2 regions of the Azospirillum formosense genome follow, and region 1 is predicted to be linked to the other one. Evidence: predicted binding sites of a transcription regulator. Region 1 holds the regulator's gene; the other holds the start of a gene.
The links. Region 1 encodes PhoB, which activates phosphate uptake and scavenging genes when phosphate is short. Its sites were predicted from a motif close to TNTCATAAAACTGTCA; they were not measured.
Positions count from the first base shown of each region.

Region 2: ABVN73_RS14135 (Na/Pi cotransporter family protein) is a predicted target of PhoB. The motif match lies at 6,001-6,016, and genes of this name have one in related genera.

Region 1 covers NZ_CP159402.1:28,289-37,360, reverse strand. Annotated here, with positions in the region: gene ABVN73_RS00180 (hypothetical protein) at 1-89, shown strand, start outside; gene moeB (molybdopterin-synthase adenylyltransferase MoeB) at 162-950, shown strand; gene ABVN73_RS00170 (DsrE family protein) at 976-1,413, shown strand; gene ABVN73_RS00165 (hypothetical protein) at 1,419-1,706, shown strand; gene phoB (phosphate regulon transcriptional regulator PhoB) at 1,860-2,564, opposite strand; gene phoU (phosphate signaling complex protein PhoU) at 2,596-3,393, opposite strand; gene pstB (phosphate ABC transporter ATP-binding protein PstB) at 3,464-4,249, opposite strand; gene pstA (phosphate ABC transporter permease PstA) at 4,287-5,552, opposite strand; gene pstC (phosphate ABC transporter permease subunit PstC) at 5,578-6,960, opposite strand; gene ABVN73_RS00135 (PstS family phosphate ABC transporter substrate-binding protein) at 7,053-8,096, opposite strand; gene ABVN73_RS00130 (ATP-binding protein) at 8,288-9,072, opposite strand, start outside.
Region 2 covers NZ_CP159403.1:215,631-224,702, forward strand. Annotated here, with positions in the region: gene ABVN73_RS14105 (PAS domain S-box protein) at 1-711, shown strand, start outside; gene tyrS (tyrosine--tRNA ligase) at 735-2,009, opposite strand; gene ABVN73_RS14115 (4-(cytidine 5'-diphospho)-2-C-methyl-D-erythritol kinase) at 2,344-3,360, shown strand; gene ABVN73_RS14120 (glycine zipper 2TM domain-containing protein) at 3,374-3,922, opposite strand; gene ABVN73_RS14125 (LysR substrate-binding domain-containing protein) at 4,059-4,934, opposite strand; gene ABVN73_RS14130 (DMT family transporter) at 5,039-5,938, shown strand; gene ABVN73_RS14135 (Na/Pi cotransporter family protein) at 6,122-7,762, shown strand; gene ABVN73_RS14140 (NAD-dependent epimerase/dehydratase family protein) at 7,781-8,713, opposite strand.

The DNA.
Region 1 (9,072 bases):
CGCGGCTGAAGCAGTGGGCGGCGGAGGACGCGAACAAGGCGTCCAGCACCTCGAAGAGCACCCCCTACAAGATGAGCCTGCTCGCCTGACGCCGCCGGAGGCGAGGCCCTGAGCGAGGGGACTTGCGCGGCATGGGGCGTTCCGCGCTATTCTGCGGCACCATGGATTTCACCGACACCCAGCTTCACCGCTATTCCCGCCACATCATCCTGCCGGAGGTCGGCGGCGTCGGGCAGGAGGCGCTGCTGCGCGCCCGCGTCCTGGTCGTCGGGGCCGGCGGGCTGGGCGCGCCGCTGCTGCTCTACCTCGCCGCGGCGGGGGTGGGCACCATCGGCGTCATCGACGACGACACGGTGGACCTGTCCAACCTGCAACGGCAGATCATCCACGACGAGTCGTCGCTCGGCGTTCCGAAGGTGGAGAGCGCCGCCGCCCGCATCCGCGCGCTGAACCCCGACGTGGCGGTGGAGGTTCACAAGACCCGGCTGACGAAGGACAACGCGCTGGACCTGATCGGGCGCTACGACATCGTGGCCGACGGGTCGGACAATTTCGCCACGCGCTTCCTGCTGAACGACGCCTGCTTCTTTGCGAAGAAGACGCTGGTGTCGGCGGCGATCCTGCGCTTCGACGGGCAGGTCTCGACCTTCAAGGCGCATCTCGGCGACCCGCACCCCTGCTACCGCTGCCTGTTCCCGGAACCGCCGCCGCGCGGTCTGGTGCCGTCCTGCTCCGAGGGCGGCGTTCTGGGAGCGCTGGCCGGCTTCGTCGGCTCGCTCCAGACGACGGAGGTTCTGAAGGAGATCATGGGCATCGGCGAGGGCCTCTCGGGCAGCCTGATGATGCTGGACACGCTGCACGCCTCCTTCCAGCGCATCACGGTGCGCCGCGATCCGGACTGCCCCTTGTGCGGCACCCACCCGACCATCCACGACCTGTCCGCCCACTGAGCGGCGCTTGGGAGAGTCCTGACCCATGGAAGGTCCTGAAAGCCTGTCCATCGTCCTGTTCGCGGGCGGCTTCGACCGGGTTCACTACGCCCTGGTGATGGCCAGCGCGGCGGCGGCGACCAACCGCAAGGTCACGCTGTTCTTCACCGGCCGCGCGCTCAACACGCTGTTGGCCGCGGATGCCGACGGTGTGCCGGGCTGGCACCGGCTGGACCCCGCCGACGACGGCAGCCGCCCGGCGGAACGCGACGCCGCCTTCACCGCCAACGGGCTGGCCGGCTTCGAGGAACTGCTGGAGGCCTGCGTGATGCTCAAGGTCACGGTCATGGCCTGCGAGATGGGGCTGCGCGCGCTCGGCCTGCCCGCCGGCACCCCGCTGCGCCCGGACGTGCCGGTGAAGACCGGCGGCGTCGTCACCTTCCTGAACGACGCGCCGAAGACCGGCGCGATCCTGTTCGTGTGAGCGCGATGACCGACGACCACAGCCCGGTGGACCACGGCCCGGCGGACCACAGCCTGGTGATCGAGCACGCGAACCGCTTCGAGGCGATCGCCGCGGAGGGCTTCGAGGGCCGGCCCTACCGGGACGCGCTGGCCCATCTGGCGCAGCATGTCACGGCGCATCCCGATCTCGCCCCGCGGGTGGCGCACGCCCTGCGCGTGATGATCGGCTTCATCGAGGACAGCGACCCGGCGAAGCGCTTCGGCCCGAAGGTGGCGATTTTGCGCGAGGCGGTGGGGCTGCTGGAGGGGTAGCTTTCGCAACGCACACCTGGCCCCCACCCTTCCCACGCTTGCGCGTGAGCCCCTTCCCTCCCCCGCTTCGCAGGAGAGGGACAATCAGTCCCCTCCCCTGCGAAGCGGGGGAGGGTTAGGGAGGGGGCAAGGCCGGCGCTTGGCGCATTTCGCTCAGATGGACTTGCTGTCCAGCGCGTAGCCGGCCGAGCGGACGGTGCGGATCAGGTCCATCTCCGTCTCCTCGTTCATCGCCTTGCGCAGACGGCGGATGTGCACGTCGACGGTGCGCGGCTCGACATAGACGTCATGGCCCCACACCACGTCGAGAAGCTGCTCGCGCGAGAAGACGCGGCCGGGATGCTGCATGAAATGGCGCAGCAGGCGGAACTCGGTCGGCCCCAGATGCACGTCGCGCCCATTCCGGCGCACCCGGTGGGCGGCCAGATCCATGGTCACGTCGGCGAACTGCAGCGTCTCGTCGGTCATGCCGGGGGCCGACCGGCGCAGCACGGCGCGCATGCGGGCGACCAGCTCGGTCGGGGAGAAGGGCTTGGTGATGTAGTCGTCGGCGCCGGAATTCAGGCCGCGCACGCGGTCCGCCTCCTCGCCGCGGGCGGTCAGCATGATGATCGGGATGTCGCGCATCTTGCTGTTGCGGCGCATCTGGCGGCAGACCTCCAGCCCCGACATCAGCGGCAGCATCCAGTCGAGCAGGACGATGTTCGGCGTCTGCTCCCCGGCCAGCAGAAGCGCTTCCTCGCCGTCGGTGGCGGCGTTCACGCGGAAGCCTTCCTTCTCCAGATTGTACTTCAGCAGCGTCACGATGTCGGCTTCGTCCTCGACGATGAGAACGAGCGGCTTCAGCGCCGAATTCATGCTTGTCCCGCTCCCACTGCGCGTCTCGCCGTCACGCGGCATGTCCCGCTCCATCGTTATCCGGGCCGCCGTCCCGCGGCAATCCCCGTTCCACCGCGTCCGTCGCCGCCATGGCGAGCCCTTCCGGCTCGACCACGGCGAAGCTGCTGCCGTCGTTCTTCGGGCGCGCGGCGCGCAGCGTCGTTCCGACCACCAGGTAATGGATGGTCTCGGCGATGTTGGTGGCGTGGTCGCCGATCCGCTCCAGGTTCTTCGCCATGAACAGCAGGTGCGTGCAGGGCGTGATGTTGCGCGGGTCCTCCATCATGTAGGTCAGGACCTCGCGGAACAGGCTGGTGTAGAGGTCGTCCAGCTCCTCGTCGCGTTCCCAGGCGGCGATGGCGCGCTGGACGTCGCGCTCGATGTAGGCGTCCAGCACGTCCTTCATGATCGACTCGACCAGCCGCCCCATGCGCGGGATGGCCACCGCCGGGCGCACCACCGGCACCTGGGCCAGCGCCAGCGAGCGCTTGGCGATGTTGGAGGCGTAGTCGCCGATCCGCTCCAGGTCCGAGGCGATCTTCAGCGCCGACACGATCTCGCGCAGGTCCTGGGCCAGCGGCTGGCGCAGGGCGAGCAGGCGCACGGCCTCGGCATCGATGTCGCGCTCGTAGGCGTCGATGCGCTGGTCGGCCTGCATGACCTGGGCGGCCAGTGCGACGTCGCGGCGGGCCACCGCCTTCACGGCGGCGTCCACCTGCGCTTCGGCGACGCCGCCCATCTGGGTGATCAGGTTGGACAGGCGTTCAAGTTCGTGCGCGAAGGAACGCACGATGTGTTCGTTGCTCATGCTTCACGTCCTTCGCAGAGGAGGAGTCGCGGCGGTGCCCAGAATGAGGCCGGGGATCCGAGGACGGCGATCAGCCGTAGCGGCCGGTGATGTAGCCCTGGGTGCGCTCGTCCCGCGGGTTGGTGAAGATTTCCTCCGTGTCGTCGCACTCCACCATGTCGCCCAGATGGAAGAAGGCGGTCTTCTGGGAGACGCGGGCCGCCTGCTGCATGTTGTGGGTGACGATGACGATCGTGTAGTTCTCGCGCAGCTCGTCGATCAGCTCCTCGATGTGGGCGGTCGCGATGGGGTCGAGCGCCGAGCAGGGCTCGTCCATCAGGATCACCTCGGGGCTGACGGCGATGGCGCGGGCGATGCACAGGCGCTGCTGCTGGCCGCCGGACAGGCCGGTGCCCGGCTCGCGCAGGCGGTCCTTCACCTCGTTCCACAGGCCGGCGCGCTGCAGCGAGGTCTGGACGATCTCGTCCATCTCGTCGCGGTGGCTGGCGATGCCGTGGATGCGCGGGCCGTAGGCGATGTTGTCGTAGATCGACTTCGGGAAGGGGTTGGGCTTCTGGAAGACCATGCCGACGCGGGCGCGGAGCTGCACGGCGTCGATGTTCCGGCCGTAGACGTCCTCGCCGTCGAGCGCGATCAGCCCCTCGACGCGGCAGTTCTCGATGGTGTCGTTCATGCGGTTCAGGCAGCGCAGGAACGTCGACTTGCCGCAGCCGGACGGGCCGATCAGCGCCATCACGCGGTTTTCCTGGATCTCCAGGTTGATGCCCTTGAGCGCCTGCTTGGCCCCGTAGAACACCTTGACGTCGCGGGCGACCATCTTGGTGCCGTGGATGCCGGCGGCGGGACGCGACGCCATGGCCGTGGCCGGGATGTGGGTCTGGACGCTCATGGGATTACCAACGCCTCTCGAATTTCTTGCGCAGGAAGACGGCCAGGCCGTTCATCAGGATGAGGAAGGCGAGCAGGATCATGATCGCCGCGGAGGTGCGCTCCGTGAAGGCCCGCTCGGGGCTGTCCGCCCACATGTAGATCTGCACCGGGATCGCCGTGGCGCTGTGGGTGAAGCTGTTCGGGATGTCGACGATGAAGGCGACCATGCCGATCATCAGCAGCGGCGCCGTCTCGCCCAGCGCGCGGGCCATGCCGATGATGGTGCCGGTCAGGATGCCCGGCAGGGCCAGCGGCAGGACATGGTGCGTCACCGTCTGCAGCGGCGAGGCGCCGACGCCCAGAGCCGCCTCGCGGATCGACGGCGGCACCGCCTTCAGCGCGACGCGCGAGGCGATGATGATGACCGGCAGGGTCATCAGCGCCATCACCAGGCCGCCGACCAGCGGCGCGGAGCGCGGCAGCCCGAAGAAGCCGAGGAACACCGCGAGGCCGAGCAGGCCGAAGATGATCGACGGCACCGCGGCGAGGTTGTTGATGTTCACCTCGATCAGGTCGGTCCAGCGGTTCTTCGGCGCGAACTCCTCCAGATAGACCGCGGCGGCGATGCCGATGGGCACCGACAGCAGCATGGTCACCACAAGCGTCAGGGCGGAGCCGACGACGGCGCCCAGGATGCCCGCCTGCTCCGGCTCGCGGCTGTCGCCGGCGGTGAACAGGGTGGTGTTGAAGGTGCTGCGGATCGAGCCGTTGGCGACCAGCGCGTCGATGGCGGCGATCTTGACGTCGTTCAGCCGGCGCTCGCTCTCCGGCACGTCGCGCCGGATGAAGCCCTTCATGAACTGGTCGATCTCGTCGTCGGCGCGGACCCAGACCGTCTGCGTGGTGCCGATGAGCGACGGGTTGGCGTTGACCATCGCCTCCAGCTCGTACGGCGCGCCGGACGACAGCAGGTCGTTCAGCGAGCGGCGGGTGGCGCGGTCGGTGGCCGCCGGGACCTGGGCGTAGAGCGCCTGCCGGAGAAGGGCGGTGTAGTTCCGCTCCTCGACCTGCTGCTTGTCCAGCGTCACCTCCAGCCGGATCTGCGCCTGCCAGAAGGCGGTGTAGCCCTTGCTGACGATGGAGCCGAGCAGAACCACCAGCATCAGCGTGGCGATCCCCACGGCGACCATCCCGGCGATCCGGAAGCGGCGCTCCGCGGCGTAGCGGCGGCGCAGCCGGGCGGAGAACTCCTCGCTCTGGTAGCGCGACTTGGTGACGGCGACCGACATGGCCCGCGTATCCTGTTCCACGAGGTCAGTCATATTTCTCTCGATACTTCTGGACCACCCGGAGGGCGACCATGTTGAGGGTGAGGGTCACGACGAACAGGACGAGGCCCAGCCCGAAAGCCGACAGCGTCTTGGGGCTGTCGAACTCCTGGTCGCCGACCAGGAGCGTGGCGATCTGCGTCGTCACCGTGGTCACGGCGTCCAGCGGGTTGGCGGTCAGGTTGGCGGTGAGGCCGGCGGCCATGGTGACGATCATCGTCTCGCCGATGGCGCGGCTGACCGCCAGCATGATGGCGGCGACGATGCCCGGCAGGGCGGCGGGCAGCACGACCAGCCGGATCGTCTCCGACTTGGTGGCGCCCAGCCCGTAGGAACCGTCGCGCAAGGATTGCGGCACCGCGTTGATGACGTCGTCCGACAGCGAGCTGACGAAGGGGATGATCATCACGCCCATCACGAAGCCGGCGGCCAGCGCCGATTCCGAGCTGACGCTCAGCCCCAGGCTGTTGCCCACGTCGCGGACGAAGGGCGCCATGGTCAGGGCGGCGAAGAAGCCGTAGACCACGGTCGGGATGCCGGCCAGCACCTCCAGGATCGGCTTCAGCCAGGTGCGCAGGCCCGGGCTGGCGTATTCCGACATGAAGATGGCCGCCATCAGCCCGACCGGAACCGCCACCGCCATGGCGATGCCGGTGATCAGCAGCGTGCCGGCGAACAGCGGGATCGCGCCGAAGGAGCCGCTGGAGCCCACCTGGTCGGCGCGCATGGCCATCTGCGGGCTCCAGTGCGTCCCGAACAGGAACTCCAGCGGGTTGACCACCGCGAAGAAGCGGATCGCCTCGAACAGAAGCGACAGCACGATGCCGATGGTGGTCAGGATGGCGACCAGCGAGCAGATCACCAGCGCGATGTTGACCGTGCGCTCCACCCGGTTGCGGGCGCGCAGGTCGGGGTCGATCCGGCCGCGGGCGTAGAGCAGGCCGCCGATGGCGACGCAGCAGCCGATGACCAGCAGGCTCCAGTCGCCGAGCGCGTGCAGCCGCACATAGCGCTCCGCCGCCGCGACCACCTCCGGATCCGGCTCCCGGCCCGTGGTGACGCCGTGGGCGAGGTTCAGGATGTCGGCGCGCAGCAGGCCGAGCGACTGGGCGTCGCCGGTGACCAGCCGGTCCGGCAGGCCGGACAGGACCATCTGCATGACCAGCCAGCCTTCCGACGCTCCCCAGAAGGCGAAGAGCAGCAGGGCCGGAAGCCCCGCCCAGAGGGCGACGTAGAAGCCGTGGTAGGACGGCACCGAATGAAGCTCGACGATGCGGCCGCCGACGGAGGCGACGGCACGCGACCGGCCCATCTGGTAACCGATCACTGTGAGCAGGGCCAGAACGATGAGCAGTACCGTGAGCTGCATGCGAAACCGCCGGAAATGGGCTGAAAACGGGCTCCTGGCACAAACGGGAAACCGGCGGCCCTCCGAGGAGAGCCGCCGGTTCCGTCAGCCGGTCAGAGCTGGAGCGGGGTCAGGTTGGTCGCCGAGGTGCGGGCGGCGTCGCGCTCCGCCTTCGGCATGGAGATCAGGCCCTTGTCGCCCAGATAGCCGTCCTCGCCCATCGCGCGCTCCGAGGTGTACTCGGCGATGAACTCCCGGATGCCCGGGATGACGCCGGCGTGGGCGTTCTTGATGTAGATGAACAGCGGGCGCGACAGCTCGTACTTGCCGGCCTGGACCGCTTCCGGCGACAGCTCGACGCCGTCCATCTTGGCGGTCTGCAGCTTGTCGCGGTTCTGGTCGTAGAAGCTGTAGCCGAACACGCCGAAGGCGTCCGGGTTGGCGGTCAGCTTCTGGACGATCAGGTTGTCGTTCTCGCCGGCCTCGACGTAGCCGCCGTCCTCGCGGATGGTCATGCAGGCCTTTTCGCGGGCCTTCTCGTCGGCGACGATCGTCTTGACCTCGGCGACCTTCTTGCAGCCTTCGAGCATCACCAGCTCGTTGAAGGTGTCACGGGTGCCGGACGTCGGGGGCGGGCCGAGGACCTCGATCTCCTTGTTCGGGAGCTTCGGGTCGATGTCCGACCACTTCTTGTAGGGGTTGGCGACCATCTTGCCGTCGACCGGGACTTCCTTGGCCAGCGCCTTCCACAGGATCTGGGTGGTCAGATCGGTGTGCGGGGCCTGCTTGGAATAGGCGAGAGCGATCCCGTCGAAGCCGACCTTCAGCTCGGTGATCTGGGCGACGCCGTTGGCGGCGCACTGCTCGACCTCGGACTTCTTGATGCGGCGCGAGGCGTTCGCCACGTCCGGGTGCTGCGGGCCGACGCCCGCGCAGAACAGCTTCAGGCCGCCACCGGTGCCGGTCGACTCGACGACCGGGGTCTTGAACTTGCCGCCCTTGCCGAAGGCCTCGGCAACCGCCGTGGTGAACGGGAACACGGTCGAGGAGCCGACGGCGCGGATCTGGTCGCGCGACTGGGCGTTCGCAGCACCCGCGAAGGCGGCGGTCATGGCGACGACCGCGGCGGCGGTGACGGCGAGCTTCTTGGAATTCACGGTATCCCTCCGATGGTCCGGTTGCCCCTTTGCCGGGGAACGCGATGGTTCAACCCCGTGCCGCTTCCCCCAGGGGCGGGCGGCTTGCGGGGCGGACACTAGTCGGGGTCCGCGACGCGCTGATTACGGTTTTATGACAGTTTCATGACGGCGCCCGCTTTCGGTCACGCCGGATGGAGTACGCGCAAGCTTTAAGCTTGGCGCCGCACGGGCTCCGCGGCGCGGCCCTCTCCCGACTCCTCCGAGGCGGCGGGAAGATAGACCGTGAAGGTGCTGCCCACCCCGACCGCGCTTTCGATGGTCAGGCGGCCGCGGTGGCGGTTCACGATGTGCTTGACGATGGCCAGCCCCAGCCCGGTGCCGCCCATCGCCCGCGAGCGCGCGGCGTCGACGCGGTAAAAGCGCTCGGTCAGGCGCGGCAGGTGGGTGCGGGCGATGCCCTCCCCCTGGTCGCGCACGGCGACGGCGACCATCGGCATCCCCCGCCCGCCGCGGCCCGTCGGGCCGGACACCCCGACCGCCATGCCGTCGGCGAGCGACACGGCGACCGTCACGTCGGTGTTCTCGCGCGTGTATTTGATCGCGTTGCTGACGAGGTTCTGGAAGACCTGGGTGAGCTGGTCCTCGTCGCCGACCACCGCGGGCAGGCGGTCCGGCGCCTCCAGCGTCAGGCGGATGCGGCGGCTGGCCGCCTTCAGCTCCAGCGCCGCCATCACCCCGTCCAGCCGGTCCAGCACGTCGACCGTGCCGGCGGGGGGCATGTGCTCGTCCAGCTCGATCCGCGACAGCGACAGCAGGTCGTTGACGAGGCGGGCCATGCGGCTGGCCTGGTCCTGCATGATCGACAGGAAGCGCTCGTGCGCCTCCAGATCCTCGCGGGCGGGACCGCGCAGCGTCTCGATGAAGCCGAGCAGGGAGGACAGCGGGGTGCGCAATTCGTGGCTGGCGTTGGCGATGAAGTCGGCGCGCATCTGCT
Region 2 (9,072 bases), on a different replicon from region 1:
CTGCGCTACACCGGGCGGGGCGGGGTGCTGCTGGGCGTGCGGCGGTCGCGCCGCCGCTTCCACATCGCCGTGTGCGACAGCGGCGCCGGCATTCCGCCGGACCGCCAGGAGGACATCTTTGAGGAATTCACCCAGCTCGGCAACCCGGAGCGCGATCGCGAGAAGGGGCTTGGTCTTGGCCTCGCCATCGTGCGGCGGCTGTGCGCCCTGCTCGGCCATTCCGTGGCCCTGCGGTCGCGGCCGGGCAGCGGATCGACCTTCCTGGTCACCGTCCCCGCCGCCGAACCGCTGCGCCCGGCGGTGACGACGGTTCCGGCGGTCGGGCGGACGGAGGGCGGCGGGTGCCGGCTCGTCCTGATCATCGACGACGAGGTGATCATCCTGATGGGGCTGCGCGCCATGTTGGAGGGCTGGGGCTATGAGGTCATCGCCGCCACCGCCGGGGACGAGGCGATCCGCCTGCTCGACGAGGCCGGGCGGCGGCCGGACGTGATCCTGGCCGACTACCGGCTGCGCAACGGCAAGACCGGGCCGGAGGCCCTGCGCGCCATCCACGCCCATTGCCGGGCGTCGATCCCCAGCATCATCCTGACCGGCGACACCGCCCCCGAACGCATCGTCGAGGCCCAGCGCAGCGGCTTCGCCATCCTGCACAAGCCGGTGTCGTCCCATCACCTGAAGCAGGTGGTGGCCGAAGCCGGGGGCCGCTGAGGGCGCCCCGGCTCCGGTTCCGCTCACCGGACCCGCAGGAGCGCGTGGCGCTTGCGCCCGGCGGACAGGCGGACCTGCCCGTCGCCGTCGAGGTCTCCCAGGGTCAGAAGCGCCGCCTCGTCGGTGACGGGGGAGCCGTTCACCCGCGCCCCGCCGTCGCGGATCAGCCGCCTTGCGGCCCCCTTGGACTCGGCGAGCCCGGCGGCGGCCAGCAGGTCGGCCAGCCGGACGCCGGCGGCGAGGTCGGCGCGGGCGGCCTCCACCGTCGGCAGGCCGTCGCCGGCTGCGGCCTCCTCGAAGACCCGGCGGGCGGTCTCCCCGGCCTCGGCCGCCGCCGCCGCGCCGTGGCAGAGGGATGTGGCCTCATGGGCGAGGATCTTCTTGGCCTCGTTGATCTCCGATCCCCGGAGCGCCTCCAGCCGGGCGATCTCGTCCAGCGGCAGCTCGGTGAACAGGCGCAGGAAGCGGCCGACGTCCGCGTCCTCCGTGTTGCGCCAGAACTGCCAGAAATCGTGCGGGCTGCGCCGGTCGGCGTTCAGCCACACCGCCCCCGCCGCCGTCTTGCCCATCTTGGCGCCCGACGCGGTGGTCAGCAGCGGCGTGGTCAGGCCGAACAGCTCCGTTCCGTCGACGCGGCGGGCCAGCTCGATCCCGTTGATGATGTTGCCCCATTGGTCCGACCCGCCCATCTGCAGCCGGCAGCCGTGGCGGCGCGACAGCTCCAGGAAGTCGAAGGCCTGGAGGATCATGTAGTTGAATTCCAGGAAGGTCAGCGGCTGCTCGCGGTCGAGCCGCAGCTTGACGGAATCGAAGCTCAGCATCCGGTTGACGGTGAAGTGGCGCCCGATGTCGCGCAGCATCGGGATGTAGCGCAGCTCGTCCAGCCAGTCGGCGTTGTCGACCATCACCGCGCCGTTCGGCTGTTCGCTGCCGAAGGACAGGTACTGGGCGAAGGCCCGGCCGATGCCGGCCATGTTGGCGGCGATCTGCGCGTCGTCCAGCATCGGGCGGCTGGTGTCGCGGAAGCTGGGGTCGCCGATGCGCGTGGTGCCGCCACCGATCAGCACGACGGGCCGGTTGCCGGTCTTCTGGAACCAGCGCAGCACCATGATCGACACGAGGTGCCCGACATGCAGGCTGTCCGCCGTGGCGTCGAAGCCGATGTAGGCGCCGACCGGCCCCCGGCGCAGCAGGGCGTCGAGGCCCGACAGGTCGCTGCCCTGGTGCAGGAAGCCGCGCTCGTCGAGCACGCGCAGGAAGTCGGACTGGAAGGGGCTGGAAGCGGCGGGTGTCGCCATGGTGCTGATCTCCGGAAGGGAAGGGCCGCGTCCCGGAGATCATCTGTCGAAGCACATGCCGCCGGTCCGCGGCGGCATGGTTCCTATGGTCAAGACCGAACGCGCCGCCCTATGGGAGCAGCGGATAATAGCGGCCGAAGTGGTGCGTGCGCGTCGTCATGGCCGGAAAGCTAGGCGCGCCGGGCCGAGGCGTCAAGGACGGAAGACGCGTCCGGCCCAACCCGTTTGTCCGACGGCCGGGCATGTGGGGTCTGGCGCTCGCCGCACCCATGCCGCATAAACCCCGTCTTCCCCCTGTCGGGAGGAAGGGTTTTTCGTTTGCGGGGACCCGATCATGAGCGCCATCGCCGAAGCCGCGCCGGCCAAGCTGAACCTCTATCTGCATGTGGTCGGCCGCCGGGACGACGGCTATCACGAGTTGGACAGCCTCGTCGCCTTCGCCGACGTGGCGGACCGGGTGACGGTGCAGCCGGGCGTGGCGCGGATCGCTCTGCGCGGGGCCGACCTGCCGCCGGTCGGGCCGCGGCTGGCCATCTCCGGACCCTTCGGCCCGGCGCTGATGGGCGAGAGCCCGGCCCAGAACCTCGTCATCCGCGCCGCCCACGCGCTGGCCGCCCGGCTGGGGCGGGAGGCCGACGCGATGATCGCGTTGGAGAAGGCGCTGCCCGTCGCCTCCGGGATCGGTGGCGGTTCGGCGGACGCCGCCGCGACGCTGCGCGCCCTGGCCCGGCTGTGGGGCGTGGCGGTGGCCGACCCGCGCCTCTACGAGGTCGCGGCGTCGCTGGGCGCCGACGTGCCGGTCTGCGTCGCCGGGCGGAGCTGCTATTTCAGCGGCGTTGGGGAGGTGCTGGAGGAGGCGCCGGCCCTGCCGGAGACCTACGCGGTGCTGGTCAACCCCGGCGTGCCGGTGCCGACCCCCGCCGTGTTCAAGGCGCGCCGGGGGGGCTTCTCCGCCCCGGCCCGCTTCGCCGAGGCGCCGGCCGACGCCGCGGCGCTGGCCGCGCTGCTCAGCGAGCGGCGCAACGACCTGACCGAACCGGCGCTGACCGTCGCTCCGGTGATCGCCGCGGTGCTGGCGGCGCTGGACGGCACGGACGGCTGCCTGCTGGCCCGCCTGTCGGGCAGCGGGGCGACCTGCTTCGGCCTCTACGCCGATGCGGAGCGTGCAGCCGCTGCGGCCCGCTCGATCCAGGCGGCGCAGCCGCGCTGGTGGACGAGGGCCGCCCGGCTGCTGCCAACTCCGGCGGACGCGCCGCCGCTGCCCACGGGATTGACGGCGCCATCCACCGTCGCCATGGCTCCCCCTCCGCCGGTCCCTTTCCCGGACACCGGCGGCTGGGGAGTCGGTTGACCTCGGTCGGGGCTTAGCAACCGCCGCCGCGCGTCATCGCGCCGCCCAGCATGGCGCCGCCCAGCGTGCCGGCGGCGGTCGCCGCCAGCTTGCCGTCGCCGCGCCCGAACTGCGAGCCGACCAGCCCGCCGACGGCCGCTCCGCCCAGCACGCCGATCAGGTCGCCGTCGAGCGGGCCGCATTCCACCATCGGCGGCGCCGCGCGGACCGCGCGCGGGCGCTGCTGGACGATCACCGGCGGCGGTTCCTCGATGTAGACGGGGGCCGGGGCGTAATGCACGACCGGCGGCTCCTCGTAGACCACCACCGGCGGGGGACGGCGGACGATCACCACGCGCCCGTCGCCATAGCCGCCGTCGATGTAGCCGTGATCGTAGTAGCGGGCCCGCTCGCGGTCATGGCGCTCGCGCTCGTGGTGGCGCTCCTGCTTGGCGCGCCAGCCGTGGGCCGGCGCCCAATCGGGAGGATCGGCGAGGACCGGGGACGCTCCAGCGCCCAAGGCCGCCACACCGGCAAGCAGCGCGATGGCGATGGATTTGGGGGTGAAGCGGATGTGCGTCATGATGGCTCCAGGATACGTCTCATCCGGATGAACATCCGGGGGTCGAGTCTTCATCCATCCGACCGCTCCAAGGGGCGTGATCTTTTTGGGGTGCGCGAAAGGGGTAGCCCGTCCTTGGCTTGCTCCGCCGTGCCCCTCACGCCCACACCGGTTCGGGAAGGCTCTCCGTCAGCAGGGCCGTGACCATCTCCACCCCCGCGCTCCGCGCCGCGCTTCCGGTCAGCAGCGCCAATTCGGTTTCCGGCAGCGCCGGCAGGCCGTCCGCCACGCCGAGGAAGCGGGCGCCGGGCGGCAGGGCGCTGTGGGGGAGCACGCTGACGCCCAGCCCGCCGGACACCGCGGCGCGCACCCCGGCGTGGTTGGGGCTGGAATAGGCGACCCGCCAGCGCCGTCCGGCGCGCTCCAGCTCGTGCACCGCGCGGTTGCGGTAGACGCAGCCCTGCGGGAACAGCACCAGCGGCAGCGGGTCCTCGCGGTGCAGGTCCTCCGCCGCCGGGCCGACCCAGCAGAGCGGCTCCCGCCACGCGCGCAGCGCGCCGGGGCGGCCGGGTTCCTGCTTGACCAGGGCGATGTCGAGGTCGCCGCACTCCACGTCGGCGCGCAGCCGCACCGACAGGGCGCAGCGCACGTCCAGCCGCAGCCGCCGGTTCGCCCGCGCGAAGTCGGCGAGCAGCAGGGGCAGCCGCTCCACCGCGTAATCCTCCGGCACGCCCAGCCGCACCACCTCCGCCGCCGGGCGCCCGGAGAGGACGGCGTTCGCCTCGTCGTTCAGCGCCAGCAGCCGGCGGGCGTAGCCGAGCAGCCGTTCCCCGTCGTCGGTCAGCACGACGGCGCGGCTGTTGCGGTCAAGAAGCGGCAGGCCGACCTGCTCCTCCAGCCGGCGGATCTGCTGGCTGACCGTCGATTGCGTCTTGTGCACCCGCTCGCCGGCCCGCGTGAAGCCGCCGGCGTCCACCACCGAGACGAAGGTGCGCAGCAGGCCCAGATCCATCTCGCGCATCGGATCGACCATTCACGTTTCGAATGCAATGAATGATATCATCCAATTTCCAAATGAAAAGGTCCCGCGCCATCCTCTCTCCGACGCGCACCATTCCGCATGGGAGAGGACCGGCCATGACGCACGCTGCCACGCACCCCTTACCCCTGACCGACCCGCGGGCGGCGCCGCTCGCCCTGGTCGTGCCCTTCTGCCTCGCGTGGAGTTCGGCCTTCGCCGCCGGAAAGGTCGGGCTGGCCGACTGCCCGCCGCTGCTGCTGCTGGCCTTCCGCTTCCTGATCGCCGGGGTGCTGCTGGCCGCGGTCGCGGCGTGGCAGGGCGAGTACCGGGGGATGGCCGGACGGACGCTTGGCCTGCTGGCGCTGCTCGGCCTGCTCAACCACGCGCTCTATCTGGGGCTGAGCTACAGCGGCATGACCCACGTGTCGTCCGGCCTCACGGCACTGATCGTCAGCGCCAACCCGGTGCTGACCGCGGCGCTGGCCGCCCTGCTGCTGGGCGAGGCGATGACCCGGCGCAAGGCGGTGGGGCTGGCGCTGGGGGTGGCCGGGGTGGCGCTGGTGGTGCGCGGACGGCTGGGCAGCGGGACCGACGCGCCGCTGGGCATCGCGCTTGCGGTCGGCGCTCTGGTGGCGCTGTCGGCGGGGACCTTGCTGTTCAAGCGGCTGGCGCCGCGGACCGGGCTGCTCGCCGGCACCGGGGTGCAGGTGCTGGCGGCGGGGCTGGCGCTGTTGCCCCTCGGGCTGCTGCTGGAGGACGCCGGGTCGATCCGGCTGACCGCCGGCTTCGCCGGGTCGCTGGTCTATCAGGCTTTGGTGGTGTCGATCGGCGGCTACCTGCTGTGGTTCCGCCTGCTGCAGCGGACGAGCGCCACGGAGGCCAGCGCCTATCACTTCCTGATGCCGCCCCTGGGCATGCTGTTCGGCTGGGCGCTGCTGGGCGAGACGGTGCAGCCCTGGGACCTGCTGGGCATCCTGCCGGTTGCGCTGGGCATCCGGCTGGTGACGCGGGGGTAAGGAGCGTATCCTGGCAAAAGGGATACGCCTTTCGCGGGGGATCAGGTTGCGCCCTGCGATTGTTACGTTTTCATGACGTCCCACTCTCCATCGTCCTGTTGTTGAGGCCCACACGCCGGGAGGCCCGCCATCTCGACCGCCGCCGTCTCGCCCACCCTGGTCCTGATCGACATCCTCGGCGCCGTGGCGCTGCTGCTGTGGGCGCTGCGGCTGGTGCGGACGGGCGTCTTCCGGTGGGGCGGGGCGGCGGTTCGCCGCTGGGTCGGCTACGGCACGCGCAACCGTCTGGCCGCCTTCCTGGCCGGGGTCGCCGCGACCATCGCGGTGCAGAGCAGCACGGCCACCGCGCTGATGACCGCCTCCATGGCCGGGCAGGGCTTCATGACCACCCCCATGGCGCTGGCGGTGATGCTGGGCGCCGACGTCGGGACCAGCCTCGTCGCCCGGTTGCTCGCCATCGATCTGCATTGGCTGTCGCCCAGCCTGCTGCTGCTCGGCGGGGCGCTGCACGCGCTGGGCGGCGAGCATCGCGGGCGGCGGGCGCTGGCCCGCATCCTGGTCGGCATCGGGCTGATGCTGCTCGCCCTGAAGCTGCTCGGCGCGGCCACCCTGCCGGTCCGGGAGTCGGCGCTGGTCCAGGCGATGCTGGAGGCGTTGGGCGGCGAGCCGCTGTTCGCGCTGATCGTCGCCGCGGCGCTGACCGCGGCGGTGCATTCCAGCCTCGCCACGGTGATGCTGGCGGGGTCGCTGGCCGGAGCGGGGGTGATCGGGACCGAGACGGCGGTGGCGCTGGTCCTGGGCGCCAATCTGGGCGGCGCCGTGCCGGCGGTGCTGGCCACGGCGGCCGACGGCGCGCCGGCGCGGCGGGTGCCGCTGGGCAACCTGCTGGTGCGGGTGACCGGGTCGCTTCTGGCCCTGCCGCTGGTGCCCATGGCGTCGTCGTTCCTGGCCGGCATGGCCCCGCTGACGGCGGTGGTCAGCGCGCACGTCGCCTTCAACGCCGCGCTGGCGCTGCTCTTCCTGCCGCTGGTGACTCCGCTCGCCCGGCTGACCGAAGGGCTGCTGCCCCAGCCGGAGGACGCGGGCGAGGACGCGGCGACGCCCCGGCATCTCGACGAGTCGGCGCTGGAGACGCCCTCCGTCGCCATCGCCGGCGCGGTGCGCGAGACGCTGCGGCTGGGCGATCTGGTGGAGGATATGCTGTGCCGCAGCCTGACCGCTCTGCGCCAGAACGACGAGCGCCCGATCGCCGAGGTCAGCCGCGCCGACGACCGGGTGGACCGGCTGCACACCGCCATCAAGCTCTACCTCGCCAAGCTCGGGCGCCGTCACCTGGATGTGGAGGAGACCCGGCGGGTCGACGACCTGATGGCCTTCGCCATCAACCTGGAGCACATCGGCGACATCATCGACAAGAGCCTGATGGAACTCGCCGCCAAGCGCATCCGCCACCACCTGCATTTCGCGCCGGAGGATTTCCGCGAGGTCGAGGAGCTGCACCGCCGCACGGTGGAGAACCTGCGCACGGCGCTGGGCATCCTGATCGGGGAGGACCGGCGGCTGGCCCGCCAGCTCGTCGCCGGCAAGGACGCGGTGCGGGCGCTGGAGCGCACCGCCACCGCCCGCCATCTCGACCGCGTGCGCCGCGGCGATGCCGCGAGCATCGAGACCAGCGCCCTGGTGCTGGACATCCTGCGCGACCTGAAGCGCATCAACGCCCATGTCGCCGCGGTCGCCCTGCCGATCCTCGATCAAGTGGGGGAACTCAGCGAGAGCCGCCTGAAGGTGGTCGGGCTGCCCCGGCTGGAAAGCCGCGACGTGTAGGGGCGGAAGGCCGCGGGGTTACTGCGGCATCTCCCCGGTCAGGGTGGCGCTCAACCCCTGCAGCAGGCCGAAGCGGCACCCCTCGCCGAAGGTGGCGCGCAGCCGCGCCGGGTCGCCGATCGACACGCGGATGTCGCCGGCCCGCGCCGGCTGGTGCTGGCGGCGCACCCGGCTGGCGCACAGCTCCTGCAGCACCTCCAGCAGCATCAGCAGCGAGGTCGGGCGGCCGGTGCACAGGTTGAAGACCTCCGCCCCCTGGGGGTGGCGCTCCATCGCCTTGACGAGGACATTCACCACGTCGCCGACGAACACGAAGTCGCGGACCTGTTCGCCGTCGCCGAAGATCGTCACGTCCTCGCCCTGCGCCACCCGGCGGGCGAAGATCGAGATCACCCCGGAATAGGGCGAGGAGGGGTCCTGCCGCGGCCCGTAGATGTTGAAGAAGCGGAAGCCCGTCGTCGGCACCCCGTGGATGGCCCAGGCGACGTTGGCGTGCAGCTCGCAGCCCAGCTTGTCCACGCCGTAGGCGGACAGCGGGCGGGTTGCGGCGTCCTCGCGCAGCGGGGTGGCCGTGTTGTCGCCGTAGACCGCGGCGGAGGAGGCGTAGACCACCGGCACCGGGTTGCCGTTGCGGGCGCTGCGCGCCGCCTCGAAGACGGTGACGGTGCCCGACAGGTTGGTGCGGTGGGTCTCCGCCCACAACTCGCGCGAGCGCTGGACCGACGCGACGGCGGCCAGATGGAACACGCCGTCCACCCCCTGGATCGCCTGATGGACGGCGTCCGGATCGGCGACGTCGCCGACCACCAGCTTCGCCAGCAGCGGCTTGTTCTCCAGGCGGCCGGTGCTCATGTCGTCCAGGATGGTGACCCGGTGCCCGTCGCCGATCAGCCGGTCAGCCAGATGCGATCCGATGAAGCCGCAGCCGCCGGTCACGAGAAAATGGGCCATCCGCCGTCCTTTCCACCATCGCTAAGCATGGCTTCATAGTGGCGAGGGGGGGCTGGACCGACCAGACCATCTTAGGGGTAGGGGATGGCGCATGGGGTGCGCCGGTTCTGGCCGTTCGGGGTGCGGCACCCCGAATCGGCGGCGTATCGGGGGCGTTTTCCGACACCCTCGCGGCGGGCAGGCGGGACCGAGGGTTCAACAGCCTTATCCACCGTCTTATGCACTTTTTTGTGGATAACTTCGGTCAAGAGGGCCGGTGGCCGTCATGATGCCTCCCGGACACATTGTGTGCCGGAAGACACAGCGGGATAATGCAGGCCCGCCGTCCTTTTGGCCCGCCGCTCGATGGCTTGCCGTTG